DNA from 2 places in the Streptomyces sp. NBC_00690 genome. Region 2 is predicted to be linked to the other one. Evidence: riboswitches for the same ligand, from Rfam matches in the RefSeq annotation. Region 2 holds a riboswitch; the other holds the start of a gene.
The links. Region 2 has a riboswitch for S-adenosylmethionine ahead of thrC (threonine synthase). Riboswitches for the same ligand answer to the same signal wherever they lie in the genome.
Positions count from the first base shown of each region.

Region 1: another riboswitch for S-adenosylmethionine. It lies ahead of OID54_RS11110 (aminotransferase class V-fold PLP-dependent enzyme); the one in region 2 lies ahead of thrC (threonine synthase).

Region 1 covers NZ_CP109009.1:2,505,303-2,521,018, reverse strand. Annotated here, with positions in the region: gene ctaC (aa3-type cytochrome oxidase subunit II) at 1-11, shown strand, start outside; gene ctaD (aa3-type cytochrome oxidase subunit I) at 8-1,744, shown strand; gene OID54_RS11150 (cytochrome c oxidase subunit 4) at 1,741-2,139, shown strand; gene OID54_RS11145 (L,D-transpeptidase) at 2,260-3,507, shown strand; gene OID54_RS11140 (hypothetical protein) at 3,632-4,033, opposite strand; gene ctaE (aa3-type cytochrome oxidase subunit III) at 4,242-4,859, shown strand; gene qcrC (cytochrome bc1 complex diheme cytochrome c subunit) at 4,949-5,761, shown strand; gene qcrA (cytochrome bc1 complex Rieske iron-sulfur subunit) at 5,758-6,837, shown strand; gene qcrB (cytochrome bc1 complex cytochrome b subunit) at 6,834-8,474, shown strand; gene trpD (anthranilate phosphoribosyltransferase) at 8,602-9,666, shown strand; SAM riboswitch class IV at 9,821-9,938, shown strand; gene OID54_RS11110 (aminotransferase class V-fold PLP-dependent enzyme) at 10,141-11,553, shown strand; gene OID54_RS11105 (glycerate kinase family protein) at 11,496-12,719, opposite strand; gene OID54_RS11100 (SLC13 family permease) at 12,755-14,167, opposite strand; gene OID54_RS11095 (response regulator transcription factor) at 14,411-15,073, opposite strand; gene OID54_RS11090 (sensor histidine kinase) at 15,070-15,716, opposite strand, start outside.
Region 2 covers NZ_CP109009.1:3,935,235-3,950,950, forward strand. Annotated here, with positions in the region: gene OID54_RS17245 (hypothetical protein) at 1-602, shown strand, start outside; gene OID54_RS17250 (RidA family protein) at 794-1,201, opposite strand; gene OID54_RS17255 (hypothetical protein) at 1,291-1,506, opposite strand; gene OID54_RS17260 (hypothetical protein) at 2,007-2,855, shown strand; gene OID54_RS17265 (alpha/beta fold hydrolase) at 2,875-4,401, opposite strand; gene OID54_RS17270 (alpha/beta fold hydrolase) at 4,885-6,522, opposite strand; gene groL (chaperonin GroEL) at 6,896-8,518, opposite strand; gene OID54_RS17280 (cold-shock protein) at 9,303-9,506, opposite strand; gene OID54_RS17285 (MoaD/ThiS family protein) at 9,942-10,217, opposite strand; gene thrC (threonine synthase) at 10,244-11,527, opposite strand; SAM riboswitch class I at 11,545-11,756, opposite strand; gene OID54_RS17295 (glucosyl-3-phosphoglycerate synthase) at 11,924-12,868, shown strand; gene OID54_RS17300 (hypothetical protein) at 12,892-13,104, shown strand; gene OID54_RS17305 (alpha,alpha-trehalose-phosphate synthase (UDP-forming)) at 14,040-15,449, shown strand; gene otsB (trehalose-phosphatase) at 15,459-15,716, opposite strand, start outside.

The DNA.
Region 1 (15,716 bases), 1.4 Mb from region 2:
AGCAACTGTGAGCATCCTCAACGAATCCCAGGGTGCCGCCGCAGCTGATGACTCGTACGAGAACGAGCTGCCGGTGCGGCGCAAGCAGCCCGGCAACGTCGTGGTGAAGTGGCTGACGACCACCGACCACAAGACCATCGGTACGCTCTACCTGGTCACCTCGTTCGTGTTCTTCTGCATCGGCGGACTGATGGCGCTCTTCATGCGCGCCGAGCTGGCCCGTCCGGGCACGCAGATCATGTCCAACGAGCAGTTCAACCAGGCGTTCACGATGCACGGCACGATCATGCTGCTGATGTTCGCGACGCCGCTGTTCGCCGGATTCGCGAACTGGATCATGCCGCTTCAGATCGGGGCGCCCGATGTGGCCTTCCCGCGGCTGAACATGTTCGCCTACTGGCTCTACCTGTTCGGCTCCATCATCGCGGTGGCCGGCTTCCTCACCCCCCAGGGTGCGGCCGACTTCGGCTGGTTCGCCTACTCCCCGCTGTCGGACGCGGTCCGCTCGCCGGGTGTGGGCGCCGATATGTGGATCATGGGCCTGGCCTTCTCCGGCTTCGGCACGATCCTCGGTTCGGTCAACTTCATCACCACGATCATCTGCATGCGCGCTCCCGGCATGACCATGTTCCGGATGCCGATCTTCACCTGGAACGTGCTGCTGACCGGTGTGCTGGTCCTGCTCGCCTTCCCGGTCCTCGCCGCCGCGCTCTTCGCGCTGGAGGCGGATCGGAAGTTCGGCGCACACATCTTCGACTCGGCCAACGGCGGAGCGTTGCTGTGGCAACACCTCTTCTGGTTCTTCGGCCATCCAGAGGTGTACATCATCGCCCTACCGTTCTTCGGCATCGTCTCGGAGATCATCCCGGTCTTCAGTCGGAAGCCGATGTTCGGTTACATGGGCCTGGTCGCCGCGACGATCGCCATCGCCGGTCTGTCGGTGACGGTGTGGGCGCACCACATGTATGTCACGGGCGGTGTGCTCCTACCGTTCTTCTCCTTCATGACCTTCCTGATCGCGGTACCGACCGGTGTGAAGTTCTTCAACTGGATCGGCACCATGTGGAAGGGGTCGCTGTCCTTCGAGACACCGATGCTCTGGACGATCGGCTTCCTGATCACCTTCACCTTCGGTGGTCTGACCGGTGTCATCCTGGCGTCGCCCCCGATGGACTTCCACGTCTCCGACTCGTACTTCGTCGTCGCGCACTTCCACTACGTCGTCTTCGGCACCGTGGTCTTCGCGATGTTCGCCGGGTTCCACTTCTGGTGGCCGAAGTTCACGGGCAAGATGCTCGACGAGCGGCTTGGAAAGATCACTTTCTGGACCCTGTTCATCGGTTTCCACGGAACGTTCCTGGTGCAGCACTGGCTGGGTACGGAAGGTATGCCGCGGCGTTATGCGGACTATCTCGACGCCGACGGTTTCACCGCTCTGAACACCATCTCCACGATCAGTTCATTCGTGCTCGGCGCGTCGGTCCTTCCGTTCATCTACAACGTCTGGAAGACCGCCAAGTTCGGCAAGAAGATCGAGGTCGACGACCCGTGGGGCTACGGACGTTCGCTGGAATGGGCTACTTCCTGCCCGCCCCCGCGGCACAACTTCCTCACGCTTCCGCGCATCCGCTCCGAATCTCCGGCCTTCGATCTGCACCACCCGGAGATCGCGCTGGTCGACCAGCTCGAAAACCGTGGTGAAGTCGACCAGGCCATCACCGATGGAAGGGAGGCCGCCAAGTGAAGATCCAGGGAAAGATGTTCCTCTGGCTGAGCGTCTTCATCCTCGCCGTGGCCATCCTCTACGGCGTGTGGTCGAAGGAGCCTGCCGGTACGACGGCGCTCTTCCTGGCGTTCGGTCTGAGCGTCATGATCGGCTACTACCTGGCGTTCACGGCCCGGCGTGTGGACGCCATGGCCCAGGACGACAAGGAAGCCGACATCGCGGATGAGTCCGGCGAGGTCGGGTTCTTCGCCCCGCACAGCTGGCAGCCGCTCTCGCTGGCCATCGGTGGAGCGCTCGCGTTCCTCGGTGTGGCGGTCGGTTGGTGGCTGCTCTACTTCTCGGTCCCGATCATCCTCGTCGGCCTCTTCGGCTGGGTGTTCGAGTACTACCGCGGTGAGAGCCAGAACCAGTAACACAGCGTCAGCGCATCACGGCCGGGCCCGGCTTTCCCGTCACTCGAACGGGGAAGCCGGGCCCGCCCATTTGGAGGTGTTCGGCGCGCCGTGGTGGACGGGTCTTCATAGCGTGTGCTTATGAACCAGACGCCCCGCACCCGCACGACCCTCCGCTGCACCCTCCTGGTCGTCTCCCTGGGGGCGGTCGCGATCGCGTGTGGCTTCTCTGACCCGAGCCCGCTCACCGGAAAGCCCTTCGACGCGGCCGAGCAGATCACGTTCAACACACCCGCGGACAGCCGCAAGGCGAATCCCGACAAGCCCCTGGAGATCGACGTCAAGGGGGACGAGGGCCGGATCACGGACGTGACCGTCATCGATGACTCAGGCCATCACCTCGCCGGGGAACTGTCCGCCGACGGCAGCCGCTGGCGCTCCACGGGGGCGCTGTCGGCAGGGGTGAAGTACACCGCCCGCGTGGCCACGGAGGACTCCGAGGGTGCACCGGGCAGTCGTACGCTCTCCTTTGAGACATCACCCGCACAGCGCAAGCTGACGGTCGCCTTCGGACCCGAGGCGGGCACCTACGGCGTGGGCCAGCCCATCACCGCCGAGTTGAGCCTTCCGGTCAAGGACAAGGCGGCCCGGGCGGTCATCGAACGGGCGCTCAAGATTGACTCAAAACCGGCCGTCGACGGCGCCTGGCACTGGGTCGACGACGAAAAGCTCCACTTTCGGCCCAAGGATTACTGGCCAGCCGGGACCAGCGTCACCGCCGCCAGCAACCTCCAGGGCGTGAAGGTCGCAAGAAGCCTGTACGGCGGCACGTCCAAGGCCCTGAAGATCTCCATCGGAGACCGCATCGAGGCCATCACCGACGCCTCGTCGCACCACATGACGGTCAAGCGCAACGGAGAAGTGATCAACACCATTCCGGTGACCACGGGCAAGCCCGGATTCTCCACCCGCAACGGCGTCAAAGTGGTGCTCGGCAAGGAGTACTTCGTCCGGATGCGGGGCACGAGCGTCGGGATCTACGGCGACGAGGGGTACGACCTGCCCGTGTACTACGCCACACGGGTCACGTGGAGCGGCGAGTACGTGCACGCCGCGCCGTGGTCGGTCGGCTCGCACGGGTACGCCAACGTCAGCCACGGCTGCACCGGAATGTCGACGGGCAACGCGGCCTGGTTCTACGAGACCGTCCGCGAGGGCGACATCGTCCAGGTCGTCAACAGCTACGGCGACGACATGGACCCGTTCGGCAATGGATTCGGGGACTGGAACCTGTCCTGGGCCGATTGGCGGCAGGGCAGTGCACTGGTGGCAGGGACCCCGGACGGCAGCAATCCCGTCGACGCGGCCCGACTGCGGCCTCAGGTCTAGGTCCAGGCCCCAGGTCGAGGGTGGGGCAGATGGGCGGGCCGCGTCGCCTTCGCGACCCGCCCCGGCCCGATCTCCCCGGTAGGTCCGATGCCTTCCGGGGTCACCAGGGGCCCCAGAAGGCCACTCACGCCTCTACTGCGAGCCTCTCACGCAGAAGTGAGGCCAGTGCCCTCGCGAAGTCCACGGGGTCCACAGGCAGCGTCACAGCGGCTTCCGCGCGACTCCAGGTCGCCAGCCAGGCGTCCTGCGGGCGGCCGATGAGGACCAGCACCGGCGGGCAGTCGAAGATCTCGTCCTTGATCTGGCGGCACACGCCCATGCCGCCCGCCGGCACGGTCTCGCCGTCCAGCACGCAGACGTCGATCCCGCCCTGGTCAAGCCGCTTGAGGACGGCCGGCAGGGTTGCGCATTCGATGAACTCAACCGGGGGAACATCGGCCGCGGGCCTGCGCCCTGCGGCCAGCCGCACCTGTTCGCGGGTGTTGGCGTTATCGCTGTAGACCAGCACGGTGGCGGTCGGCTGCATCGTTCCTCCGCGTCGCTTGGATCGGGCTGTGGGGGCCGTCGCCGAACCCCTCGTTGGATCAGGTACCGATGGGCCGGATCGTACTCGCTCCAACTCCGCGCAAACAGCGGTTCGGACACTGCGGTGATCGGCCGTTCGGGCAGCACAGCGGGTACTGACACACCGAACGGCACCCCCCGGAGTGAGGGCGGGATAAGCGACCGACATAATGTCGGTCGTGGCGACAGCAACGACAGTAGAAACCGGGCACGCGCACCCGTCGGTCAATCGGCCGAACCTCACCAGCGTCGGAACCATCATCTGGTTGAGTTCCGAGCTGATGTTCTTCGCGGCCCTCTTCGCGATGTACTTCACCTTGCGCTCGGTAACGGGTGCCGAGTTCTGGTCCGAGAAGGCCGACCTTCTGAACTTCCCGTTCTCGGCGACGAACACCACGATCCTGGTGCTCTCTTCTCTCACTTGCCAGCTCGGCGTATTCGCCGCCGAGCGCGGAGACGTGAAGAAGCTGCGCAGCTGGTTCGTGATCACGTTCATCATGGGCGCGATCTTCGTCGGCGGTCAGGTGTACGAATACACCGAACTGGTCCAGCACGGGCTTTCGCTCTCGTCGGACCCGTACGGCTCGGTGTTCTACCTGACCACCGGCTTCCACGGACTGCATGTGACGGGCGGACTGATCGCCTTCCTGCTGGTCCTGGGCCGTACCTATGCGGCCAGGAGATTCACCCATGAGCAGGCAACCGCCGCCATCGTCGTGTCCTACTACTGGCACTTCGTCGATGTCGTCTGGATCGGCCTCTTCGCCACGATCTACTTGATCAAGTAACGGCGCGGGCGACACTGCCGGACGCAGAAGCCCGAAGCAGACACAGTCCAGAAGCATCGACGCAGAAAATCCTGACACCGGGGTAATCCGTGAAAAAGCTCTCCGCACGACGACGCCATCCGTTGGCGGCGGTCGTCGTCCTACTCCTCGCGCTGGCGGCCACCGGGGGGCTGTACGCCGCGTTCGCACCTGCGGACAAGGCGCAGGCCGATCAAACCTCCCAGTCCCTCGCCATCGAGGAGGGCAAGAAGCTCTACACCGTTGGCTGCGCCAGCTGCCACGGAACCGGCGGTCAGGGCACCACTGACGGTCCGACCCTCGTCGGTGTCGGTTCCGCCGCCGTCGACTTCCAGGTCGCGACCGGCCGTATGCCGGCCCAGCAGCCCGGCGCACAGGTGCCGAAGAAGAAGAACATCTACACGCAGGCCCAGATCGACCAGCTGGCCGCGTACGTTGCTTCCTTCGGTGCCGGTCCGATCACACCCACCGAGAAGCAGTACAGCGCCAAGGGCGCTGACATCGCCAACGGTGGCGACCTGTTCCGCACCAACTGCGCCCAGTGCCACAACTTCACCGGCAAGGGCGGCGCGCTGACCGACGGCAAGTACGCCCCCACCTTGGAGGGGGTGAGCGCCAAGCACATCTACGAGGCCATGCAGACCGGCCCGCAGAACATGCCTTCCTTCCCCGACGGGGTGATGCCGGAGAAGGAGAAGCAGGACGTCATCGCTTACGTCGAGGCCATGAACGACCCCAACGAGTCGTCCAGCCCGGGCGGTCTCTCGCTGGGTGGGCTCGGGCCCGTCAGTGAGGGCCTGTTCGCCTGGGTCTTCGGACTGGGTGCGTTGATCGCAGTTGCCGTCTGGGTCGCGGCCCACACCGCTAAGGCCAAGAAGTCATGAGTAGCCAAGACATTCCAGAAGAGAACCTGCCGCAAGAGCAGGGCGCTGCGCACGGCGCGGCGGGGCACGGGAACACCGCCGTAGCCCAGCGCGCGGACGACAATCCGTTCGCCGATCCGGGACTGCCGGCCCACAAGCCGCGCATACAGGACATCGACGAGAGGGCCGCCAAGCGGTCCGAGCGCGCGGTGGCTCTGATGTTCACGCTCTCGATGCTCTCGACCATCGCCTTCATCGCGTGCTTCGTGATCTTCCCCGTGGACCAGCTCGTCTACATCTGGCCCTTCGGCCGGGTGAGCGCGCTGAACTTCTCGCTCGGCCTCACGCTCGGTGGCGCGCTCTTCTTCATCGGCGCGGGCGCGGTCCACTGGGCCCGCACCCTGATGTCCGATCAGGAAGTCGCCGACGAGCGTCACCCGATCGCGGCGTCCCCCGAGGTCAAGGCCCAGGTCATGGCCGACTGGGCGGCGGGCAACGAGGAGTCCGGCTTCGGCCGGCGCAAGCTGATCCGCAACACGATGTTCGGTGCGATGGCGCTGGTGCCGCTCTCCGGAGTGGTCCTGCTGCGCGACCTCGGCCCGCTGCCGGAGAAGAAGCTCCGCACCACGCTCTGGGCCAAGGGCAAGCAGCTCATCAACATGAACACGATGGAGCCGCTGCGTCCCGAGGACATCACTGTCGGTTCGTTGGTCTTCGCCATGCCCGAGGGCCTGGAGATGGACGACCACGAATTCCAGAAGGAGATCGCCAAGGCGGCCCTGATGATCGTCCGGATCCGTCCCGACGACATCAAGGACAAGCGCGAGCTTGAGTGGTCGCACGAGGGCATCGTCGCCTTCTCGAAGATCTGTACGCACGTCGGCTGCCCGATCAGCCTCTACGAGCAGCAGACCCACCACGTGCTCTGCCCGTGCCACCAGTCCACCTTCGACCTCTCCGACGGAGCCCGTGTCATCTTCGGCCCCGCCGGTCACGCCCTCCCGCAGCTGCGGATCGGTGTGAACACCGAGGGCAATCTCGAAGCACTCGGCGACTTCGCGGAGCCGGTCGGACCTTCCTTCTGGGAGCGCGGATGAGCACTACGACAGAGTCCAAGGGCGCTGACAACCAGCGCAAGGCCCCGGCCGGCGAGCGCGTCGCCGACTGGGCGGACGGCCGGCTCGGGATCTACTCCCTGGCCAAGGCCAACATGCGCAAGATCTTCCCGGACCACTGGTCCTTCATGCTCGGTGAGATCTGCCTCTACAGCTTCGTCATCATCATCCTCACGGGTGTGTATCTGACGCTGTTCTTCCACCCGTCGATGAACGAGGTGGTCTACCACGGCAGCTACGTGCCCATGCAGGGCGTGCGGATGTCGGAGGCGTACGCCTCCACGCTGGACATCAGCTTCGACGTCCGTGGCGGTCTGCTGATCCGGCAGATCCACCACTGGGCCGCGCTGATCTTCATCGCCGCGATGATGGTCCACATGATGCGCGTCTTCTTCACGGGCGCGTACCGCAAGCCGCGCGAGATCAACTGGCTGTTCGGCTTCCTGCTGCTCGTCCTCGGCATGTTCACCGGTTTCACCGGTTACTCGCTCCCGGACGACCTGCTCTCCGGCACCGGTGTCCGCTTCACCCAGGGCGCGATCCTGTCCGTACCGGTCGTCGGTACGTACATCTCGATGTTCCTATTCGGCGGGGAGTTCCCAGGCCACGACTTCGTGGCCCGGTTCTACTCGATCCACATCCTGCTACTGCCGGGCATCATGCTCGGACTGCTCGTGGGCCACTTGATCCTGGTCGTCTACCACAAGCACACCCAGTACGCGGGCCCCGGCCGGACCGAGAAGAACGTCGTCGGCATGCCGCTGCTGCCCGTCTACATGGCGAAGGCCGGAGGCTTCTTCTTCCTGGTCTTCGGTGTGATCGCGGCCATCTCAGCGATTGCGACGCTCAACCCGATCTGGGCACTCGGCCCGTACCGCACCGATCAGGTCTCCACCGGAGCCCAACCGGACTGGTACATGGGCTTCGCCGAGGGACTGGTCCGAGTGATGCCCGGCTGGGAGATCAACGCCTGGGGTCACACGCTGGCACTCGGTGTGATGGTCCCGCTGATGGTCTTCCCGCTGGTGCTGGGGGCGATCGCGCTCTATCCGTTCATCGAGTCGTGGGTCACCGGCGACAAGCGCGAGCACCACATCCTGGACCGCCCGCGCAACACCCCGACCCGTACCGGCTTCGGTGTGGCGTGGCTGACCGCGTACTTCATCATGCTCATCGGTGGCGGCAACGACATCGTGGCCACGCACTTCAACCTGTCGATCAACGCGATCACCTGGTTCGTCCGGATCTTCTTCTTCGTCGGACCGGTCCTCGCCTTCATCGCCACGAAGCGCATCTGCCTCGGTCTCCAACGTCGCGACCGCGACAAGGTGCTGCACGGTCGCGAGACCGGCATCATCAAGCGGCTGCCGCACGGTGAGTTCATCGAGGTGCACGAGCCGCTCAGCCAGGGCCAGCTGTACACGCTCACCTCGCACGAGCAGTACCAGCCGCTGGACGCCGGCCCCACGGTCGACGAGAACGGTGTCGAGCGCAAGGTCGGCCCGACCCAGCGGATCAAGGTCAGCCTCAGCAAGGGCTTCTACGGCGAGGGGAACCAGATCCCGAAGCCGACCACAGAGGAGTACAAGGAGATCACGAGCGGCCACGGCCACCACTGATCATCCGTAGCACTCGCTGATCGCCACAGCAGGAGCCCCGTCCAATGATTGGACGGGGCTCTTTGCCGTCCCCGGCGCTGGATAGGGTGGGTCGTATCCATTCAGCCTGTGGACCCTGGAGCGGACCATGAACGTTGTGACCCCGGTTGGCGGCGACAGCGTGGCGGACCTCTCCTGGCCCGTCGTGCTGAACGCCCTCCTCGACAACCGTGACCTCAGTGCCCGTGCAACCGCCTGGGCCATGGACCGCATCCTCAGCGGCGAGGCCACCAATGTGCAGATCGCCGGCCTCGCGGTCGCCCTGCGGGCCAAGGGCGAGACCGTCGAGGAGATCTCCGGTCTCGTGCGGACCATGTACGAGCACGCCCATCTCATCGAAGTGCCCGGTCCGTGCGTCGACATCGTCGGCACCGGGGGCGACGGCGCCAAGACGGTGAACATCTCCACCATGTCCGCGATCGTGGTCGCGGGCGCCGGTGTGAAGGTCGTCAAGCACGGTAATCGCGCCGCTTCGAGCGCCTCCGGAGCCTCGGACGTGCTGGAGAAGCTCGGCGTGAACCTGGAGCTGACCCCGCAGCGGGTCGCCGAGGTGGCCGAGGAAGCGGGCATCACGTTCTGCTTCGCGGTGAAGTTCCATCCGGCGCTGCGCCACGTGGGCGTGGCCCGCAAGGAACTCGGCATCCGTACCGTCTTCAACTTCCTGGGGCCGTTGACCAACCCCGCCCGGGTGATGGCCCAGGCGACGGGGGTCGCGGATGCCCGGATGGCCCCGATCATGGCGGGCGTGCTCGCGGAGCGCGGTTCCTCGGCGCTGGTGTTCCGGGGCGACGACGGTCTCGACGAACTGACGACGACCGCCACCTCGCACGTCTGGGTGGTCCGGGACGGGACGGTCCGCGAGGAGCGGTTCGACCCGCGGGACATCGGTATCGACCTGGTGCCGGTGGAGGCCCTGCGCGGTGCGGACGCCTCGTACAACGCCGATGTGGCGCGCCGGTTGCTGGGCGGTGAGAAGGGTCCGATCCGGGACGCGGTCCTGTTGAACTCGGCGGCGGCGCTGGTGGCCCAATCACCGTCGGACGGCACGCTCAACGAGCAGTTGACGGCCGGCCTCGCCCGGGCGGCCGAGGCCATCGACTCCGGGGCCGCCCTCGCCGCGTTGGAGCGCTGGGTGGCCGCCAGCAACGCCTGAAGCCGTGCGCCGTCGGTGGTCGTGTCGCTGGGGGTGGCCCCGACACGACCGCCGGCGTACGCCCCGAGCAACCCGCACAGCAGGGTGCGGCATGGTGCGTCCGGAATGCGGAACGGGTTGCGGTATCGCGACGCACTGGCATACCGTCTCCTCAGGTCATGAGTGACAGCGATTACGGCCCCGGCCCGCTGTCCGGCAACCCTCCGTCCGTGGCGGGGTGCCCCGGGTGAAGACCAGGCCGTGGGCAGCGAGGCCCGTGGCAAGCGCGGACCCCTGCGAACCCTGGGGTCCTGGTCCTCAAGGGAGCAGTCTCGTGAGCAAGCGAATGCGATAGGGCTCTTCGCCCCTCCTTCAGTACACCTCCACGCGGACATCCCGCGTGCTCTGAGGCAATCCCCGTACAGCGAGGCTCTCTTGCCCTGCCCGTGTACGGGTCATGAAGACACGCCGCCTGTCACCCCGGGAGATTCCGCCATGTCCGTACGCCCGAGCACCTCCGCACGCCCGAACACCACCGCCACCTCCGCTGCGGACACCGATCCCGCCTGTGCCGCCCCGCTCCCCGTGCTCGGCCGTGATGTGACCGTCCCCCTCGTCACCGGGGGTGAAGTCACCTACGCCGCGCTTGACTACGCCGCCAGCGCACCCGCCCTCCAGCGCGTCTGGGACGATGTCGCCGCCTATGCGCCGTACTACGGCAGCGTCCACCGCGGTGCCGGTTACCTCTCCCAACTCTCCACCGACCTGTTCGAGAACAGCCGTCGCACGGTGGCGGAGTTCCTCGACTGCCGCAGCACCGACCAGGTCGTGTTCACCCGCTCCACCACGGACTCGCTCAACCTCCTCGCCGCCTGCCTGCCCGCCGACTGCCAGGTCTTCGTCTTCGAGACCGAGCACCACGCCTCCCTGCTTCCGTGGCAGGGCGCCCAGGTCACCTACCTCAACGCGCCCCGCACCCCCGACGAGGCCGTCGCCACCCTGGAGCGGGCACTCGCCGACCGCGATCCGTACGGCCCCGCGCTGGTCTGCGTCACCGGAGCGTCCAATGTGACCGGTGAGCTCTGGCCGGTACGCGAACTGACCGCAGCCGCCCACGCCCACGGCGCCCGGATCGTCCTCGACGCCGCCCAACTCGCACCCCACCACCGCGTCTCCGTGAGCGAACTGGACGTCGACTGGGTCGCCTTCTCCGGCCACAAGCTCTACGCGCCCTTCGGTTCGGGCGTCCTCGCAGGTCGCGCCGACTGGCTCCAGGACGCCGAGCCCTACCTCGCGGGCGGCGGCGCCTCCCGTCAGGTCGCCCGCCGCTCCGACGGAGGCGTGGACGTCGAATGGCACACCACGCCCGCCCGCCACGAAGCCGGCTCGCCGAACGTGATCGGTGTCTACGCCATCGCCTCCGCCTGCAAGGCCCTGAGCGAAGAGGGCTTCGACCGGCTGGTCGCCCGTGAGCAGCGCCTCGTCGCCACGGTCCGCGCGGGTCTCGCCGAGGTGCCCGAGGTCAAGGTGCTCTCCCTGTTCGGGGACGAGGCTCCGCGGGTCGGCGTGATCTCCTTCGTCGTCCGGGGCTGGAACAGCTCCCACTTCGCCGCCGCGCTCTCCGCCGAGTACGGCATCGGAGTGCGCGACGGGCTCTTCTGCGCTCATCCGCTGGTCCGCACCCTGTTGGGCAGCACCCCGCAGGAGCCGGGTGAGTGCGGAGCACCGGACGAGACCCCCGGCTCGCTGAACGCGATCCGGGTCAGCTTCGGCGCCGGCACCCCTGACGAGCACGTGGAGCGCTTCGTCGGTGCCGTCAAGGAACTCGTTCGTGACGGCGCCCGCTGGAACTACCGGACCGAGGACGGTCGGTGCGTCCCCGACAGGACCACGGCCCCCTCCGCCTGACGATCGTCGTCCGCTGACAGGCGGGTTCCGATCAGTACCATCCGCAGGGCGCGCTCGGTGGCGTCGGTGAGGAACTCGCCGCCGCGCCCGAGCGCCTCCGTCAGACTGACCGGCGCGGGCAGGATGGAGCTGTACGCGTCCACGCCCACCGAACGCACGTGGTGCGCACCCTCGCCGATCGTGCCGGCGAGCGCGAGCACTTCACGACCGTACCGCTTGGCGCGCCTGGCGACCTCGGCGGGCACCTTGCCGCGCGGGGTCTGATGGTCCAGTGCGCCCTCGGCGGTGATCACCAGATCGGCCCTGGCCAGTCGCTCGTCGAGGTCGAGTTGGTCGAGGAGCACGTCGAAGCGGGGCAGCAGTTGGGCCCCGAGGGCGGCGAGTCCGGCGCCGAGCCCACCGGACGCTCCGGTGCCGGGTCCGCCGAAGAGGTCGTCCCGGACCTGGAAGTCACGGGTGAGGACGGTCGCCCAGTGCTCCAATCCCGCCGAGAGCTGTTCGACCTGCGCGGGGGTGGAGCCCTTCTGCGGACCGAAGACCCGGGCGACTCCGCGTTCCCCGCAGAGCACGTTGAAGGGGTTGCAGGCGACTCGGATCTCGGTGGCGGCCAGTCGCGGATCGAGCGCTGAGGTGTCGATCCGGTCGAGTCGAGCCAATTCCCGACCGCCGAAAGGGAGTTCGCGGCCCTCGACGTCGAGCAGCCGTGCTCCCAGGGCCTGGAGCGCGCCCGCGCCGCCGTCGCAGGTGCCGGAGTCCCCGCAGCCGACGAGGATGCGGCGGACGCCCGTGTCGAGTGCGGCCCGGATCAGCTCTCCGACGCCGTAGGTGGTGGTGGCTCCGGGGTCGCGCAGGTCCCGCGGCACCAGGGAGAGACCTGCGACGGCCGCCATCTCCACCACGGCCGTCGCTTCCCCGTCTCCGAGCAGGGCGAAGTGCGTACCGATCCGATCGCCCGTGGGCCCGGTGGCGGTCAGTCGCACCAGCCGCCCGCCCGACGAGGAGGCCAACGCCTCCGCGGTGCCCTCGCCCCCGTCGACCAGCGGTATCAGATCGATCTCCGCGTCGGGTACGACGCGGCGCACGCCTGCTGCGATCGCCCGCGCGGCGGACTGGGCGGACAGGGATTCCTTGAAGCCGCTCGGGGCGATGGCGAATCGGATCAACACGGTGGGCACTCCTTGAGGGTGAGGGCGAGGGTGCGTCAGCGGACCGGCACGCCGAGGAGCGGCCAGACGGCGACGGCGAAGAGCAGTACGAGGGCCGCGGTCATCGGTGCCAGCACGGCGGACATCCGGAGCAGGTCGCGGGGGGTGTAGGTGGGGACGCCTGGGATCTCGGCGAAGAGGGTCACCGGCTTGGCCGAAGCGGGCAGGGTGTGGCAGAAGCCGGCCGCGGCGGTGGAGGCGAGGGCCGCGGCCACCGGATTGACTCCGGCTCCGACTGCGGCGGCGACCACGAGCGGCACCAGGACCGAGGACCGGGCCGACCGCGACTGGAGGACCAGATGCGCGAGGGTGGAGACGGCGACCACGACGGCGAGGAACAGCCACGGCGGCAGATCCAGGGGTACCCCGGACACCAGCCACTTCGCGGCCCCGGAGTCGGCGAGCGCCAGCCCCATGGCCATGGTCGCGGCCATGAACAGCAGCAGGGCCCACGGCACCGTCTTCAGGGCGTCCTTGAGCCGTACGGTGCCCAGGGCCGGTGAGGCCGCGACGATCGCGCCGATCAGGGCGACGACGGCGGGTGGCACCCGGTGGAGCGGCTCGCTGCACCACAGGACGACGACGGTGGCCAGCAGGACGGCGCAGCGCGTTTCGGCCGCCTCCCACGGGCCCGTGACGGGCCGGTCGCTGTGTTCCTGGATCTCGGCGGGGGTGATGTGTACCGGACCCTTGCGGTCGGCGCGTCGGGTCGTGGTGAACAGGACCACTTCGGCTGCCAGATGGGAGGAGACGACGGCCAGCGGCAGTCCGAGCAGCAGCCATTCGGTGAAGCCGATGCGTTCCCCTGCGGCCTCCCACAGCACGGACACGGTGATGAGGTGGGCGCCCGCGCCGATCAGGGTGGCCACGGCGGAGAGCAGGATGACCGTGGGGAACAGGAGCGCCAACATGACCACCAGGCGCTTCCGGTCCTGGAGCGCCTTGGCGAGCGCGAGGAAGACGGGCATGGCGAGCGCGGCCCGTCCGGAGGTGGCCGGTACGGCGAAGGCCGTGACGACGAGGGCCGCGGTCGTCAGATGCACCAACTGCCGTACGCTGCTGGCCCCTCCGACGAGGAATGCGGCGGCCCGCCCGGCGAGCCCGGTCCTGGCCACGGCGGCGGCCAGGACGAAGGCGCAGATCAGCAGCCAGACCGTGTCGTCGCCCAGGGTGCCGAAGAGGGCGTCGCTGGAGATCACGCCGGTCGCGGTGAGCGCGAGACCGGCTCCGAGGGCGATATAGGTGTCGTCGATCGGGGTGCCGATCCAGGCGCAGGTCGCCAGGGCGAACACGGCGAGCGTGATGCGGGCGTCGCCGCTCAACTCCGGGAAGTTGCCGGGCACGACGAGCAGTGCGCAGATGCTCAGGGCCACGCAGAGGGTTGCCGCTTGGCGCAGGTTCAAGGTCACGTCATCGAGACTCCGCCTGCGTGGTGAGCGCTTCATGAGCCCTTCATGAAAGGAACTTCACGGAGCGGGGGTCAGAGAAATGCGCAGGCCAGAGGGGACTACGTGAATCTTGGTGGCCATGGTTCGGGTGGGGCCGGGGCGCAGGGGGACCGCTGTGGGTGGCGGCCCGGAAGAGGGCGACGGCAGCGCGGAAGGGGCACCCCGCCGCAGGGGGTGCCCGATGGGTTCGTGCCCGTGCGCGTGCTACTCCGGCAGTCGGTATCCCATGCCGCGTACGGTCTCCACCCGGTCGGCGCCGAGCTTCTTGCGCAGCGCGCGGACATAGACGTCCACGATGTTGGAGCCCGGGTCGAAGTCGTAGCCCCAGACGTGGGACAGGATCTGTTCCCGGGACAGGACCTGTCCGGGGTGCCGTAGGAAGAGTTCCAGCAGCACGAACTCACGGGCTGTCAGATCCACGGTCCGCTCACCCGAACGCGCCCTGCGGGTACGCAGGTCGAGGGTGAGTTCGCCGTTGCGCAGTACCGTCACCTCGGGGGCCCTGGCCGCGGTGCGCAGCCGGAGTCGGACCCGGGCCAGGAGTTCTTCGAACCGGAACGGTTTGGTCATCCAGTCGTCCGCGCCGCCTTCGAGTCCGGCCACCGTGTCCCGTACGGAGTCCCTCGCGGTGAGCACGATGACCGGCACGGACACCCGGGCCTCGCGCAGTTGGCGCAGTACGGTGAACCCGTCCTTGCCGGGCAGCCCGATATCCAGGATGACCAGGTCGAATCCGCCGGTGATCGCGTAGTCGTAGGCGGCTTCTCCGTCGCCGACGGCGCTCGTGGTGAATCCATTGGCCCGCAGGCCCTTTTCGACGAAGGACGCGATGCGCTCCTCGTCCTCGACGATGAGGATGCGGTTCACCGGACGGCCTCCTTCAAGTCCTTCACTTCTCTCGGTTCGTGGAGCACGAGGACGAAGGTCGCCCCACCGCCTTCGGTGGTACGCAGTTCGACCCGTCCGCCGTGGCCTTCCGCTATGGCCTTCACGATGGCGAGGCCGAGTCCGGCGCCGGTGGCGCGCGATCCTCTGCGGGCGGTGCCGCGCCGGAAGCGCTCGAAGATCACTTCATGGTCTTGGGGCTGGATCCCCGGGCCGGTGTCGGCGACGAAGAGCTCGATCCCGTCGGTGCGGGCGCGCGAGCCGATGCTGACACGCTGGCCCGGGACGGTGTGCTGGACGGCGTTCTGGGCGAGTTGGACCATGGCCTGCGTGATCCGCTGCGAGTCCAGGAACCCTTCGGCGTCGACGGTCCCGGCGAGTTTCCAGTCGCGGTCGCCGAGCGCGCGGGCCTTCACGAACACATCAGCGGTCAGTTCGGCGAGTTGGACCGGTTCCGGGGTGACGAAGTCGGGTCGTTCGGCCTTGGCGAGCAGGAGCAGGTCCTCCACGATCCGGCTCATCCGATCCAACTCCTCCATCACGATCCTCACGGTCTCCTCCCGTTCGACCGGGTCGTCGCCCATGAGTTCCAGATGGCCGCGGACGATCGTGATGGGGGTGCGCA
Region 2 (15,716 bases):
CGACGTTCAGCCCGGTCTCTGCCAGCGTGGACAAGTACCGCAAGGTGACGTTCAGCGGAAAGCTGGGCGTCACGGAAGGTTCGTACCCCGCGGGGACGACGGCGACCATCACCATGGAGCACTCGACGGACGGGCGTACCTGGAAGAGCACCGGGACCTTCACCGCCCCGTACGGGAGCGCCTTCCGCCAGAGCCCGCCGCAGAAGGCCACCGGCAGCGGTCATTGGCGTCTGCACCACACGCGCTCGGGGGTGACCAGCAAGCCGGACAAGCTCGGCCGCAAGTCCACCATGGTGTGGAACGAGGACTTCACCCCTGAGGGCGTCCGCAAGGGGGCGACGATCACTGCCAAGGGGGGTCTGGTGCAGTACTCGGGCTCCACCTGGAAGCCGTACGCGGGTCAGACCGTCCGTATCTACTTCAAGCCGGCCACCCGCGGCGGGGCATGGCGACAGCTGGGGACGGTCAAGACGCTGTCGAGCGGCAACTTCAGCAGGCAGTTCTCGGCCGTGCAGGACGGCACCTGGCAGGTGCGGTACGTGGACACGGCCAGCACGCACTACGCGGACAACGGCCGTGAGGACTTCATCGACGTCCGCTAGGCAGCGGCAGCAGCAGACCCGACCAAGCTCTCGTACGAGGTGCACCGCCCGCGGCCGTTTCCACAGGCCGCGGGCGGATGTCCGGGCGGGTCCACCCGGTGCGCAGCGCTCCGGCTCAACTGCCCGGTGCTCGGCGCTCAGGGGTGGCCGCTCGGCGCGCAGTACTCCGGTTCAGCGCGCAGTGCTCCGGCTCAACCCAGGGACGCCGTCAGGTCCACCTCGATCAGCTGTCCCGGGTAGCCGAGTTGGGCCACGCCCAGAAGGGTGCTCGCCGTGGTGAAGGCGGGGGCGAGCACGGAGTCGTTGAGGCGGAACCAGGCCGCCGCCAGCACCTCCGCATCGGCACTCGCCACATAGATCACCGATCGAACGACGTCCTGCGGGGTGGCGTCCACCGCGGTGAGGGCAGCCACGGCATTGGCCGCGACCTGGTCGATCTGGGCGTTGAGGTCGGCCTCTCCCACCAGTTCGCCGGCCGGATCCAGGGGGCATTGCCCGGCCAGATATGCGGTCCGGCCCGCTTCGACGACGGTGATGTGGTGGTAGCCGGGGGTCGGGTGGAGATTGTCAGGGTTGATTCGGGTGATGCGTGCAGTCATGGTCCGAGTCTCATCGAAAAGCGGAGGGGGCGCACCGGGATTTCGCTCCCGGCTCGCCCCCGCGTCCGCCTCCGTATATCGGCGGTCGATCAGCCCCTGACCTGGTGGAGTACGACAGCGAGTCTCATCGCCGTATCCAGATTGCACCGCCCCAGATCGACCAGGGGGTAGGGGTCATCGCTGGCGAGCGAAATGGGGTCGACGCGAAGCGACGGCAATGTCACTCCCATTTCCCTCAGTTCGGTCCTCAACTGTTCGATGACCTCCTCGGCCGCCCGTAGGCGCTCCGCCGATTGCGTTGTCACAGGCCCTTCACCTCCACGCCGTGGTCGCGACTTACGTACACAGCGTGTCCAAGAACTGCCCCGCCTGAACAAGGACAATCCAGCCCTAATAGTCCTACTATTTGGCGGGCGAGTCGGCGCCGGGCCAGGGCTGCTCACGACGGCCTACGCGGGTGTGCCGGAAGCCGGTCCCGACGCTGGGAGCTTGAGCTTCGAGTCACGGAGATCGCGTTTGGCGCCGGTCGGGCCAGGGCAGCCAGTCATCGGATCTCGGGCCCACCGGGATTTGAGCCCCGAGCCGCAAGCCCTCTTTTCAAGGAACGGGAGGAGGGCTTCAACCCACCCACCCACCCCAGCAGTTGACTCCGGGCTACCGGTTTGCCACAGAGCGTCATAAGGCTCTAGCGTGCCCACAGCGGCACGACTTCCGTGCCCTCAGCACGAAACAACCCCCGCCAGGCGCTAGCAACACCTGCGGGGGTCTGACCAAACAAGATCACAAGACCAGAAGAGTGATCCAGATGGCTGACGCCAAGCTTAGTGCTGGCCCGTCCCAAGTGCACGCCCACACCCACCCGATGGCCAATCCGGGCTACGGAAAGCGCTCAGCGCCGAACCAACTAGCGCCCACCAAGCAGACGTTCGCCCACCTCCCCCGTCGGGAGGCCGCCGTCGCCGCCTACATCGACCGGCTGGCGGACGGCTCGGACATCTCCGTCAAGACCCTCGCCAAGGTCCTCCCGTACGGGCAGTGCGCCTTGCGTACGGCTCTCAACCGCCTGGCCCGCGCGGGCCACTTACGCCGTGGTCGCGAACACCTCAAGGGCTCGAACAGCGCCCGCTGGGTCACCCGTACCTGGTTCTCGCGCACCGCACGGGAAGACAGTTGGTGGACCGCCTTCGCCGGTGGGGAGCTTCGGGAGGACGATCCGCCCCGGCCCACCCGGTCACGGGCCCTGATCCTGCTGGCAGCCCTGGGCCGTACGGCTCCCGCGCTCTCCCTGTCGGCGGCGGAGTGCGCCTCCCTGGAGCCGCTGGTGTCCCAGTGGTTCACCCGTGGCGCCACGGAAGCCGAGGTGCTGCGGGCGCTGACCACGGGGTTGCCCGACCCGATCCACAGCCCGGCGGCCCTCACCCGCAACCGACTGCTGCACAAGATCCCCCTGGCGACCCCGGCACCCCCGCCCGCCCTACGCATCCTGGAGTGCGACACCTGCGGCGCGCCCGGACGCCCACAGGCGCTGCCTGGTGGCACCTGTGCCTCTTGCCGAGGAGAACGCGCCCCCTCCACGAACCCCGCCGCCCTGCCACCGTCCCGGGTGCACGCCCACGCCCAACTGGCCCGCAGATCCGCCAGGGCCACACGTTGACGTGCGCTGGACCCGATCGTCAGGAGAACCCCGGTGTGAGCGGATTGCTGGGCCCCGGGAGCGTTCCGGTGCGCTCCGGCTCCGACGGGGAGGGACAGTTCAGATTGCTCGCCGGCAGCCGGCCGGACACCAGATAGGCATTGGCCGCGGTCTCGGCGCAGACATTGCCGCTGAGGTCGTACACGCCGTGCCCCTCACCCTCGTCGACCGTCACCAGACGCGAACCCTTGAGCGCCTTGTGCATGGCGATCCCCGTCGACAAGGGGGTCTGGGAGTCCCACTCGTTGTGGAGGATCAGCGCACTGCCCCCGTGGTTGATCTTGGTGGCCGGCTCGATCGCCTTGGTCCAGAACGCACAGGGGGAGACATTGGAGGGGTGGTCCCCGTACAGCGGATAGCGACCTGCGTCGTGGTACGCGTCCCGTCGATAGGTCTGGGGGTCGCGCGGCCAACTGCGGCTGTCCCCGCACAACAGGGCGTACAGGGCCGCCACCGCATTGTCCGACACCGGCTTCAACTCGGGCAGCGCCGGTACGGGTTCACCCTCCGCAGCCCGCTTCAGATCGGCCATGTACCCCGCACCAATGCGGGGCGAGAAGAACGTACCGCGGAACAGATCGCGGATGTCCGCACCGGTCAGGGAGTGCTCGCCCCAGACGATGGGCTCGCGGTCCGCCCGGTCCACCAGCCCCCAGAAGGTCCTGATCACCTCGTCGCGGGTGTCCCCGAGCCGATAGGTGGTGTGGCGCTCGGCGGTCCACTCCGCCCACCGCTGGAAGGCGGGCTCGGCCTCCGACGCCCACTTCTGGAAGGTGCCCCGCCAGATGAGTTCGGGGTCGATGGCGCTGTCCAGGACGAACCGATCGGTACGCCGGGGGAACAACTGCCCGTAGACCGCGCCCAGATAGGTGCCGTACGAGTAGCCGAAGTAGGAGATCTTCTGCTCGCCCAGTACGGCCCGGATGATGTCCATGTCCCGCGCGGTGTTGCGGGTGGTGGTGTAGCGCATCCGGTCGCTGGACTCGGTGCGGCACTTGCTCGCGATGGTGCGCGCCCATGCCACCTGCTGGGAGAACGCCTTCTCGCGGAAGGGCCTGAGCCACTTCCGCTCGTCCTCGGTGGTGCGACAGCTCAAGGGGGAACTCTGGCCGACGCCCCGCGGGTCGAAGCCGATCAGGTCATACCGGTCGGTGACCGACTTGGGCATGGCGGTCGTCATCTCGAGCGGCATGCCCAACCCACCGGCACCGGGCCCACCGGGGTTGAGCAGCAGCACTCCACGGCGCTTGACCGGGTCTCCCGCGGTGAGCCGCGATATCTCCAGATCGATCGCCCTGCCGCCGGGCGTCTGGTAGTCGAGCGGCACTTCGATTGTCGCGCACTGGAAGTCGGGAGTGGTGTCGGCACAGGACTGCCACACCGGGGTCTGGCGGATGTACCGGTCCAGCGCGCTGGCCGCACTGGCCGGTTCCACGGAGTAGAGCGCAGGGGCGAGCGTCGCAAGCACGGTGACCGCGATCAGTGGCACCAGCCGCTGTGCACGCATGGAAAGTCCTTCCGATCTCGGCCCGGCGAATGGGCTGGCATGACTTTGCCGTGTCGGACCGTCCGACGGAAAGCCCCACTTGTGTGTGCCAGCGGCATGCACAGGGCTCCGAAGAGCTGTCCGACTCGCCCCACGGTGGTACCGGATTCCCCCCGTACGCATCCGACTCCACCGACAGACCACGCCTTTTACCGGAAACCGCGCACTGTTCGGACGGACCGTCAGGAGCTCTGCCGGCCCCCGGCAGCGGATGGCGAAACGGGCCTGTGACCTTTCCCACCCTCGGGGCCGGTGTGATTTCGTACACCTTTGCCGCCGATGGTCGGGGCCGAGCACCGGTACGGCCACCCGTGCCGTTCCTTCACCTGCCCGACACCTCTGCTGACGGTGCCGCTCGAACGAACCCTCTGCTGAGGGTGCCGCTCGAACCAACCCCCTCCCCGGCGCACGGCCTTGCGGATCACGAGCGCCGGGGGAAGGACCTCAGAAGCGGTTGGGCAGTTGGGGCAGCGGGATCGGGCTGGTGCGCGGACCGGAGGTGCGCTGCGACCCGCTCGCCTGGCAACTGACGTTCTTCGTCGGCAGCTTGCCGGTGTTGAGGTAGGTGTTGGTCATGCTGTCGGCACAGAAGTTGAGGCCCCCGTAGACGCCGTGTCCTTCGCCGCCCTTGACCGTGAGCAGCTTGGAGCCCTTCAACGCCCTATGCAGACCGACAGCGGAGGAGAGCGGGGTCTGCGGGTCCCATTCGTTCTGGAGGATCAGCGCGGGCACCTTGTTGTCGACCACGGTCGCCGGCTCGACGGACTTGTTCCAGAAGGCGCACGGCTTGATATTGGAGGCGAAGTCTCCGAACAGGGGATAGCGGGCCTTGTCGCGGATCGCGTCCTTGCGGTACTGCTCGGTGTCCCGGGGCCAGGCGGCGGAGTTGTCGTTGCACACGACCGTCCAGAACGCCGAATCGAGGTTGTCCAGGGTGGCGAAGTCGCCCGAGGCGGCGAGGTTGCCCGACAGAGCGGGGTTGCCCGACGGAACGAGGTTGCCCGACGGAACGAGGTTGCCCGACGTCGCGAACGAGCGGGGCGCCTCGGTCGGCGCGATGCTGCGCTTGCCCGATGTGGCCTTGCCCGCCGCGGCCTTCTTGAGGTCCGAGACCATCCTGCTGGCCGTGTCCACGAAGAAGAACACATGGCGCCCGGCGCGGATGGCGTCGCCGCTCAGGACTTCACTGTCGATCTTGATGGGCTTCTTGTCGGCCCTGGCCACCAGGTCCCAGAAGGTCTTGCTGACCTTGGCCGGGGTGTCGCCGAGCCGATAGGTGGTGTGGCGCTTGGCCGCCCACTCGGTCCACCGCTTGAACGCCGGCTCCGTACCCTCTGCCCACACCTGGATCATCCCGCGCCAGGCCAGCTTCGGGTCCACCGCGCTGTCGAGGACGAACCGGTCCGCCCGGCTGGGGAACATCTGGCTGTAGACGGCGCCCAGATAGGTGCCGTACGAGTAGCCCAGGTAGGAGATCTTCTTCTCGCCGAGGGCGGCACGGATGACGTCCATGTCCCGGGCGGTGTTGCGCGTGGTGAAGTGCGGGAGCTTGTCGCCCACCTTCTTGCGGCACTTGTCCGCGATCCCGCGCGCCCAGGAGACGTCCTTGTTGTACGTGGTCGCCTTGTAGGGGCGCGGCCACTCCAAGTCCTTGTCGGTGAGACCGCAACTGACGGGCGAACTGTGGTTCACGCCCCGCGGATCGAAGCCGATCAGGTCATAGCGGTCGCGCACCGACTTGGGCAGCATCTGCATCATGTCGTAGGGCATGTAGAGGCCGGAGCCACCGGGGCCGCCCGGATTGAAGAACAGCACTCCGCGACGCTTGGCCGCGGTACTGGTCTTCATCCGGGATATCGCCACCTCGGTCTTCTTGCCGGTCGGCTTCTTGTAGTCCAGGGGCACCTTGATCTTGGCGCACTGGAGGGTGGCCGGAAGATCGGGAACGCACCGCTTCCACTTGAGCTTCTGCTGGGTGTACTGGGCCAGCGGCTGAGCGGCTGCGGGTGTTGCGGCGAGACCGGGGGCGAGTGTCGCCATGACGCTCACGGCGAGCAGGGGCACCAGTCGTCGTCTTTGCACGTGGGGATTCCTTCCGGCATATGCAGGGGACATGACGACACTGCCGTGCGGGACGATCCGCGGAATCCATCGCTCAGATGGCTTTGAATCCACCTGTGGTCGGACAACCGATCGACGCTCTCCTCCTACGGCTGTAGAGAAGGAACAGCCCGTTCCGAGGGAGGAATTGAAAGGGAACCGGAGAAGTCCCCTCGGCCGGCCGAGATTTCCCTGAGCGGGTACACCTGGCCCCATGCGGACACCCGGGCACACAGGCACACGGCGTATGCAGACACGCGGGGTACGCAGACACGCAGACATGCCGAAGGGCGGCACCCCCTGGGAGTTGGGGTGCCGCCCTTCGTACGTACCGGGCTACCGATCCTCAGAAGGATCAGAAGTCCATGTCACCGCCGGGCATGCCACCGGGAGCACCGGCGGACGCCTTCTCGGGCTTGTCAGCGATGACAGCCTCGGTGGTGAGGAACAGCGCGGCGATCGACGCGGCGTTCTGAAGCGCCGAGCGGGTCACCTTCGCCGGGTCGAGGATGCCCTCGGCGATCATGTCCACGTACTCACCGGTCGCGGCGTTGAGACCGTGACCCGGGGTGAGGTTGCGAACCTTCTCGACGACGACGCCACCCTCAAGGCCGGCGTTGACGGCGATCTGCTTCAGCGGGGCCTCCAGGGCGAGCCGCACCGCGTTGGCGCCGGTCGCCTCGTCACCTTCGAGGTCCAGCTTGTCGAACACCGAGGTGGCCTGGAGCAGAGCCACGCCGCCACCGGCGACGATGCCCTCCTCGACGGCCGCCTTCGCGTTGCGAACGGCGTCCTCGATGCGGTGCTTGCGCTCCTTGAGCTCGACCTCGGTCGCGGCACCGGCCTTGATGACGGCCACGCCGCCGGCCAGCTTCGCAAGGCGCTCCTGGAGCTTCTCGCGGTCGTAGTCGGAGTCGGAGCCCTCGATCTCGACACGGATCTGGTTGACCCGACCGGCGACCTGGTCGCTGTCACCGGCACCGTCGACGATGGTGGTCTCGTCCTTGGTGATGACGACCTTGCGGGCGTTGCCCAGGAGGTCGAGACCGGTGTTCTCCAGCTTGAGGCCGACCTCTTCCGAGATGACCGTGCCGCCGGTGAGGATGGCGATGTCGTTCAGCATCGCCTTGCGGCGGTCACCGAAGCCCGGAGCCTTGACGGCCACGGACTTGAAGACGCCCTTGATCTTGTTAACGAGCAGCGTGGACAGGGCCTCGCCCTCGACGTCCTCGGCGATGATCAGCAGCGGCTTGCCGGACTGCATGACCTTCTCCAGGAGCGGCAGCAGGTCCTTAACGCTGGCGATCTTGGAGTTGACGATCAGGATGTACGGGTCGTCGAGCGACGCCTCCATACGCTCCATGTCGGTGGCGAAGTACGCCGAGATGTAGCCCTTGTCGAAGCGCATGCCTTCGGTGAGCTCAAGCTCCAGACCGAAAGTCTGGGACTCCTCGACGGTGATGACGCCTTCCTTGCCGACCTTGTCCATGGCCTCGGCGATGAGCTCGCCGATCTGGGTGTCGGCGGCGGAGATGGAGGCGGTCGAAGCGATCTGCTCCTTGGTCTCCACGTCCTTGGCCTGCTCAAGGAGAGCACCGGAGACGGCCTCGACGGCCTTCTCGATACCGCGCTTGAGGGCCATCGGGTTGGCACCGGCCGCGACATTGCGCAGACCCTCGCGCACAAGCGCCTGAGCCAGAACGGTGGCGGTGGTCGTTCCGTCGCCAGCGACGTCATCCGTCTTCTTGGCGACTTCCTTGACCAGCTCGGCGCCGATCTTCTCGTACGGGTCCTCCAGCTCGATCTCCTTGGCGATGGACACACCATCGTTGGTGATCGTGGGCGCGCCCCACTTCTTCTCAAGGACGACGTTACGGCCCTTGGGACCGAGGGTGACCTTGACGGCGTCGGCGAGCTGGTTCATCCCGCGCTCAAGGCCGCGCCGTGCCTCCTCGTCGAACGCGATGATCTTTGCCATGTGAAGTGTCCTCCACGGACTGGGTGGGAAGCTCTGGGGGACCGCGCTGGCGCCCGCGACGGACGGCCTGCCAGCCGGATGGTTTTCTGTACCGTCCGGCTTGCGGGCCTCACCGACCCGGTCCTTCTTTTTGTCACTCTCACCCGGAGAGTGCTAACGCCAATGATTAGCACTCGCCCCCTTCGAGTGCAAGCGCCTTGGAGAGAACCACCCCCCGCGCTACCCCCCCGAAATCCGCCGCGCACGGGGTGCCCTTCGATGCATGCGCCCTGGTGGTACGGGGTGTCGCGGCGGAGCGCGGGAGGTGCGGAAGCCATCTTGGACGGGAGTTCCATGACGTCGGCGTGATGGCGTTCGACCGTTCCCCGCACCATCCGGGCACCACGTTCCCTGACCGTCACGGGCGAAATCGGGAGCCCGCGGAGGTCGGCGTGCCGGACCTGAGGGACGGCCCGGAGAGGTCGCGGCCGGTCCTCGGTGAAGGCACGAGGGAGCGGGTCCGTGAGCGTCCTGGGTGCGGGCGGCGGAGGGCTAGCGACGGCGGGGTTCGATGCTCCCGGCCGGGGTGGGGTGCGGATGCAAAGACCGGTCGACGGGGGACGAGCGGGGCCCACCGGCGCGCGGGGCACCCGGCCGTGTCCACCCGCGCGCATCGGGCTGACCGTTCACCACGGTGCCGGTGTACGGGCACGCACATGGGGTCCACACCCCCCGGCGGGATGTGGACCCCATGTACATATAGATGAGCGCGTCGGTGGCCGATCGCGTCGCAGTTGCCGCGGAGTCAGACCGCGAGCTTGACCATGTCCGCCTGCGGACCCTTCTGCCCCTGCGAGATCTCGAACTCGACTCGTTGCCCCTCCTCCAGGGTGCGGTAGCCGTCCATCTGAATCGCGCTGTAGTGGACGAAAACATCCGCACCACCGTCGACCGCGATGAAGCCGTAGCCCTTCTCCGCGTTGAACCACTTGACGGTGCCCTGAGCCATGCCTAACTCCCCTATTACTGGCCCTTGCGCAGGACCGCACTTCGCGGACCCGGGTCAGACCTCACCTGATTCGGTTTTCCTCGCCGGAGTGGCGAGGTGACTTCATAGGCGTGCGCCGGAACGCGTCGACCGCGGCTGAATGTATCTGCCCAACTGCCCTCTGCAACAGGTCAATCGGACGACAATTCGCAGGCTCAGCTAACGGGAAATTGATATGAATTCAAGAAATTCCGGGGCAAGTCGGGCCCGACAAAGAAGACTTATGAGACAAATCCCCGAAGCACATTGGCTGTTTCTTATCGGAGCTGGGGCGCATTCTGTTGCTCGGCTGAGGGAGCAGCGCAGGGGCCTTCCCCAACTGTATCGCGCTCAACCATGCAGAATTGCCCCCTCCGTTTCTCTCACGGAGGGGGCAATTGAAATGACGTTGCGTAATTAGCCACCGGCCACGGCGGGGATGATGGAGATGCCCGCACCGTCCGGGGTCGCCGTCTCCAGGCCCTGCTCGAAGCGGACGTCGTCATCGTTCACATAGACGTTGACGAAGCGCCGCAGCTTGCCCTGGTCGTCCAGGACGCGCGCAGCGATGCCCGCGTGGTTCTTCTCCAGGTCCGCGATCACCTCGGCGAGGGTCGCCCCCTCGGCCGGGACCTCGGACTTGCCGCCCGTGTAGGTGCGCAGAATGGTCGGGATGCGGACGTTGACGCTCATCTTCGGGTCTCCCAGTGATCCGTTGGTCAGTTGGCCAGGCCGGCGGCGCGGAAGGCGTCCAGGCTCGGGCGGATGGTCGCCGAAGGGCCGGTGGTCGGGGCGACGGCGTCCAGGGTCTTGAGGCCGTCACCGGTGTTGAGGACGACCGTGGTGAGCGAGGGGTCGAGCACGCCGCTGTCGATGAGCTTGCGCGTCACTCCGACGGTCACGCCGCCCGCGGTCTCGGCGAAGATGCCCTCGGTACGGGCGAGCAGCTTGATCGCGTCCACGATCTGCTCGTCGTTGACGTCCTCGACGGCACCGCCCGTGCGACGGGCGATGTCCAGGACGTACGGGCCGTCGGCGGGGTTGCCGATCGCCAGGGACTTGGCGATGGTGTCCGGCTTCACCGGGCGCACCACGTCGTGCCCGGCCTTGAAGGCCGCGGACACCGGGGAGCAGCCCTCGGCCTGTGCACCGAAGATCTTGTACGGGCGGTCCTCGACGAGCCCGAGCTTGATCAGCTCCTGGAACCCCTTGTCGATCTTGGTGAGCTGGGAGCCGGAGGCGATCGGGATCACGATCTGGTCGGGCAGCCGCCAGCCGAGCTGCTCGCAGATCTCGTACGCGAGGGTCTTGGAGCCCTCGCCGTAGTACGGGCGGAGGTTGACGTTGACGAAGCCCCAGCCCTCACCGAGCGGGTCACCGATCAGTTCGGAGCAGAAGCGGTTGACGTCGTCGTAGTTGCCCTCGATGCCGACCAGCTCACCGCCGTAGACCGCGGCCATGACGACCTTGCCCTGCTCCAGGTCGTGCGGGATGAAGACGCAGGAGCGCAGTCCGGCACGGGCTGCCGCAGCGCCGACCGCACCCGCGAGGTTGCCGGTGGAGGAGCAGGACAGCGTGGTGAAGCCGAAGGCGCGAGCGGCCTCCACGGCGATGGCGACGACCCGGTCCTTGAAGGAGTGGGTCGGGTTGCCGGAGTCGTCCTTGATGTGGAGCGAGCCGGTCACACCGAGTTCGCGGGCGAGGTTGTCAGCCTTCACGAGCTTGGTGAAGCCGGGGTTGAGATTGGGCTTGTCCGCCACGTCGGCGGGGACGGGCAGCAGCGGTGCGTACCGCCAGATGCTTTCCGGGCCCGCTTCGATCCGCTTACGCAGCCCCTCGGGGTCGCCCGTCGGAAGGTCGTAGGCGACTTCCAGCGGCCCGAAGCACGAGGCACAGGCGAAGATCGGACCGAGTTCGAAACGCTCGCCGCACTCGCGACAGGAAAGCGCCGCGGCGGGTCCGAGATCGAGCGTGGTGGTGTCTGCGACAGTCTGCACAGCCATGGAGGCGAGGCCCTTTCTCCTCATCTTCCTCATGACGCATTTCGCCATGAGACGGATTTGGCACCTTCCCGAGCCGGGAGCCTCGCGGCGCTGAATCGGCTGCCTCGCACGACGGACAGTTCCGTACGGAACTGTCTGCGGGTGGCGGCGACTCTTGATGCGACGGAGACCGGCTGGAGGGTTGCCGGGGCTTCAACGGGCCGTATCCCTCTGCCCCTCTGGATGAGCGGTATTCGATTGTTGATCATGCGGGGCGGTGATCGCTCCGCACCGGTGTACGCATCACCCCGACGTGCGCCGGGCTTCAGCGTTGCTCAAGACTGTAACCGAACGACCGGACTGTTGAGATAGTCGTCCGAACCGCGAGATGGATCACAAAGTGCAGGAGTGGCGAACGTGCTGGAAGAGGTGGAGCGCTGGCTGACCAGGCGTTCCTGGTCAGCAGCCGACCGCCCGCTGGCCCGGATGATGGCGGCGAAACGCGCATCGGGAACCACCGTCAGTGTGGTCCTTCCCGCCCTGAACGAAGAGGCGACGGTCGGCGAGATCGCGACCGTCATCCGACGTGAGCTGATGGAGGCGCTGCCGCTCGTCGACGAGCTGGTGGTGATCGACTCGGGCTCCACGGACCGTACGGCCGAGGTCGCGGCGGCGGCGGGGGCACGCGTGGTGCACCGGGACACGATCCTGCCCCGGATCCCTGCGGTGGCCGGCAAGGGCGAGGTGCTCTGGCGCTCCCTCATGGTGACGCACGGTGACATCGTCTGCTTCGTGGACGCGGACCTCAGGGAGTTCTCGGCGGACTTCGTGTCCGGGATCGTGGGGCCGTTGCTCACCGAGCCCGAGGTGCACTTCGTCAAGGCGATGTACGACCGCCCGCTGGGTGAGCTCGCAGGTCAGGGCGGTCGGGTGACCGAACTGGTGGCCCGCCCGCTGCTGAATCTGCACTGGCCGGCCCTGGCCGGGTTCGTCCAGCCGCTCGGCGGCGAGTACGCGGCACGGCGCTCCCTGCTGGAGCGGCTCCCGTTCCCCGTTGGTTACGGGGTGGAGCTGGGGCTTCTGGTGGACGCACTGCACACGGTCGGGCTCGATAGCCTGGCGCAGGTGGACGTCGGCTCCCGCAAACACCGCCACCAGGACGGCCAGGCACTCGGCCGGATGGCGGCGGCGATCTACCGGACAGCTCAACTTCGACTGTCCCGAGGTCACTTGGTACGGCCGGCGCTAACGCAGTTCGAGCGTGGCGAGAAGGGGTTCGTGCCGCGGACCCATCCGGTGGACACGGAGGAGCGTCCGCCGATGCGCGAGATCGGTGAGTATGCGGCGCGTCGCGCCGCATAGTGATGACTAGCACCGTTTCAGTGATGACTATCCTATTTATGAACTTTGGACGTCATGTACTGAGAGGCACCGGAATCTTCGTCATCGTCGCCGCCATCGTGGGTGCCGCCGCCCCCACGAGCCCGGCGAGCAGCCCTGCCACGGAACGCCTCTGGCTACTGGGCGGGCTGGCATTGAGCCTGACGGCGGCGGGGGTGGTGGCGGTGGCGGCGGCACGGGGGCGGCGCAAGGGGTGAGATCTGGTGGTGTGGGCTTGGCTGTTTCCGGGTGGGGCTGTGCCTGGGTTTCCGCCTTGGGTGGCGGGGGGTTCCGTCCTCAAACGCCGGACGGGCTGGGGTGGGGCGGGGCTGCGGGTTTTGGCTGTTTCCGGGCGGAGCTCGTTCTGTGAGTTCAGCTCTGGGGGGTGCGGGGTTCCGTCCTCAAGCGCCGGACGGGCTGGGTGGGGCGGGCGGAGCTTGTGTGTTGGGGGCTGGTCTGGGGGGCGGGGCTTGGGTGGTCCGGCTGGGGTTTGGGTGGGGTGCGGGTGGTGGGGGTGCTTTCGGGCGTGACTCCTCAGCGCCGGCGGCCAGCGGCTGATCCGTTGGTGGCGGCTCTGAAGCCGCCGACGCTTCCGGGGACACCCCCTGCGCGCCCCCAATACCGCAACTGGCTCTGCCTGCCCCCGGCCCATCCACAAGTCGAGCTCAGGAGGGCGCTACCCAGTACCGCGACCAGGTCTTGCTTGCCCCACGCTCGTCCATGGGTCGGGAAGTCGGGAAGTCGGGCTCAGGGCCAGGTGCCCAGTGGCGCAACCACGTCTACCTGCGCCCAGCCCATCCATAGATCGGGCTCAGGACGGCGCTACCCAATACCGCGACCAGGTCTGCTTGCCCCTCTCAACCCATGGACAGGGCCACGGGCAAGCAGAGCGTCGCCGCCGCTGGGTGCCCGTCCTACCCGACCTATGGACGAGCGGCCGTGGATCAAGCTTCGGCCCCAGGGAAGGGAGTTTGCGGGTCCAAGGGGGGCAGGCGCATTTGCGAGGCGGGCCCAGGGGGGCAAACAGGTCTGCTTGGCACTGGCCCTTGGGGTGGCCAGGGGTGGGGGGAGGGATTGAGCCAGTTGTGGTGAGGGGGGACTCTTGAGGGCGAACGCACGTTTGGGGGTTTGCGGGACGGGCTAGGTTCGCGACATGGTCTCCGAGCACTCAGCTGCCCAGATCCTCGTCGCGTCGAACCGCGGCCCCATCTCCTACACCGTCCGGGATGACGGGACCCTCGACTCGCGGCGCGGAGGCGGTGGTCTGGTTTCCGGGCTCTCCGCCATCGGATCGGAAGCCGACGCCCTGTGGGTGTGCTCGGCCCTCGGTGACGGCGACCGGGAGGCGGTGCGTCGCGGTGTCGGCGAGCAGGGCGTCCTCATGCTCGACATCGACGCGGACATCCACCACGACGCCTACAACGGCATCGCCAACTCCGTGCTCTGGTTCATCAACCACATGCTCTACCAAACCCCACTGGAACCGGTCTTCGACCTGGAGTTCCGACGGCAGTGGGGTGCGTACGAGCAGTACAACCGCGCCTTTGCGCAGGCCCTCGCCGACCGTGCTGGCGAAGGTGCCGCGGTCCTGGTGCAGGACTACCATCTGGCGCTCGTCCCCGGGATGCTCCGTGCGCTGCGGCCCGATCTCAAGATCGGTCACTTCTCGCACACCCCCTGGGCCCCGGTGGACTACTTCCGGTTGCTGCCCGACGACATCTCCCGCCAACTGCTGCGCGGGCTGCTGGGCGCCGATCGAACCTGTTTCCTCACCCGGCGCTGGGCAGATGCGTTCACCGACTGCTGCACGGAGTTGCTGGGAGCAGAGGCGCTCAAGGGCATCGACATCGGAGTGCACGGGCTCGGCGCGGACGCGGAGTTCCTGCGCGAGCGGGCGCACCGGCCCGATGTGGACGAGCGTCTGGCCGACCTGCGGCAGCAGATCGGGCCGGAGGGGACGGACCGTCGGACCATCGTGCGCGTCGACCGCACCGAGTTGTCCAAGAACATCGTGCGCGGGCTCCTGGCCTACCGGGAGCTGCTGAGCACCAGGAGCGAATGGCGCGAGCGCGTGGTGCACGTGGCATTCGCGTACCCCTCCCGTCAGGACCTGTCGGTCTACCGCGACTACACGGCCGAGGTCCAACGGGTCGCCGATGCGATCAACGCCGAATTCGGAACGGACGGCTGGAGCCCGGTCGTCCTGCATGTGAAGGACGACTTCGCGCGTTCTCTGGCCGCGTACCGCTTGGCTGACGTGGCGCTGGTCAACCCCATTCGCGATGGCATGAACCTGGTCGCGAAGGAGATCCCGGTGGTGTCGGAGGCGGGCTGCGCCCTGGTGCTGTCACGGGAGGCGGGCGCCCATGAGGAGCTCGGCGAGGACGCGATCACGGTCAATCCCTATGACGTGACCGGCACAGCGGAGGCCCTGCACGAGGCGCTGACCATGCCCGCCGCCGAGCGCTCCCGCCGCACTGCCCGACTGGCCGCCGCTGCGACGGCGCTGCCGCCGCAGCGGTGGTTCCTCGACCAGTTGGACGCCTTGCGCGAGCAGCGCTGATCGGCGCTGCTAAAGGCTCTCCGCCAGGGCGGCGAGGAAGTCGACGACGGCGGCCGGACCGGGAAGGAGGAGGTCTGCCCGTTCGGCCAGTTCGGGGACTTCCGCGCTGCCGCTGCACACGAGCAGTCCGGGCAGACCGTCCGAGCGGAGCTTCTCCACGGCCGCGAACGCGGGCAGGTCGCCCAGGTCGTCACCGGCGTAGAGGACGGCTTCGGCGTCGACCTCGCGTACGTAGTCGGCGAGGGCGACGCCCTTGTCCATGCCAGG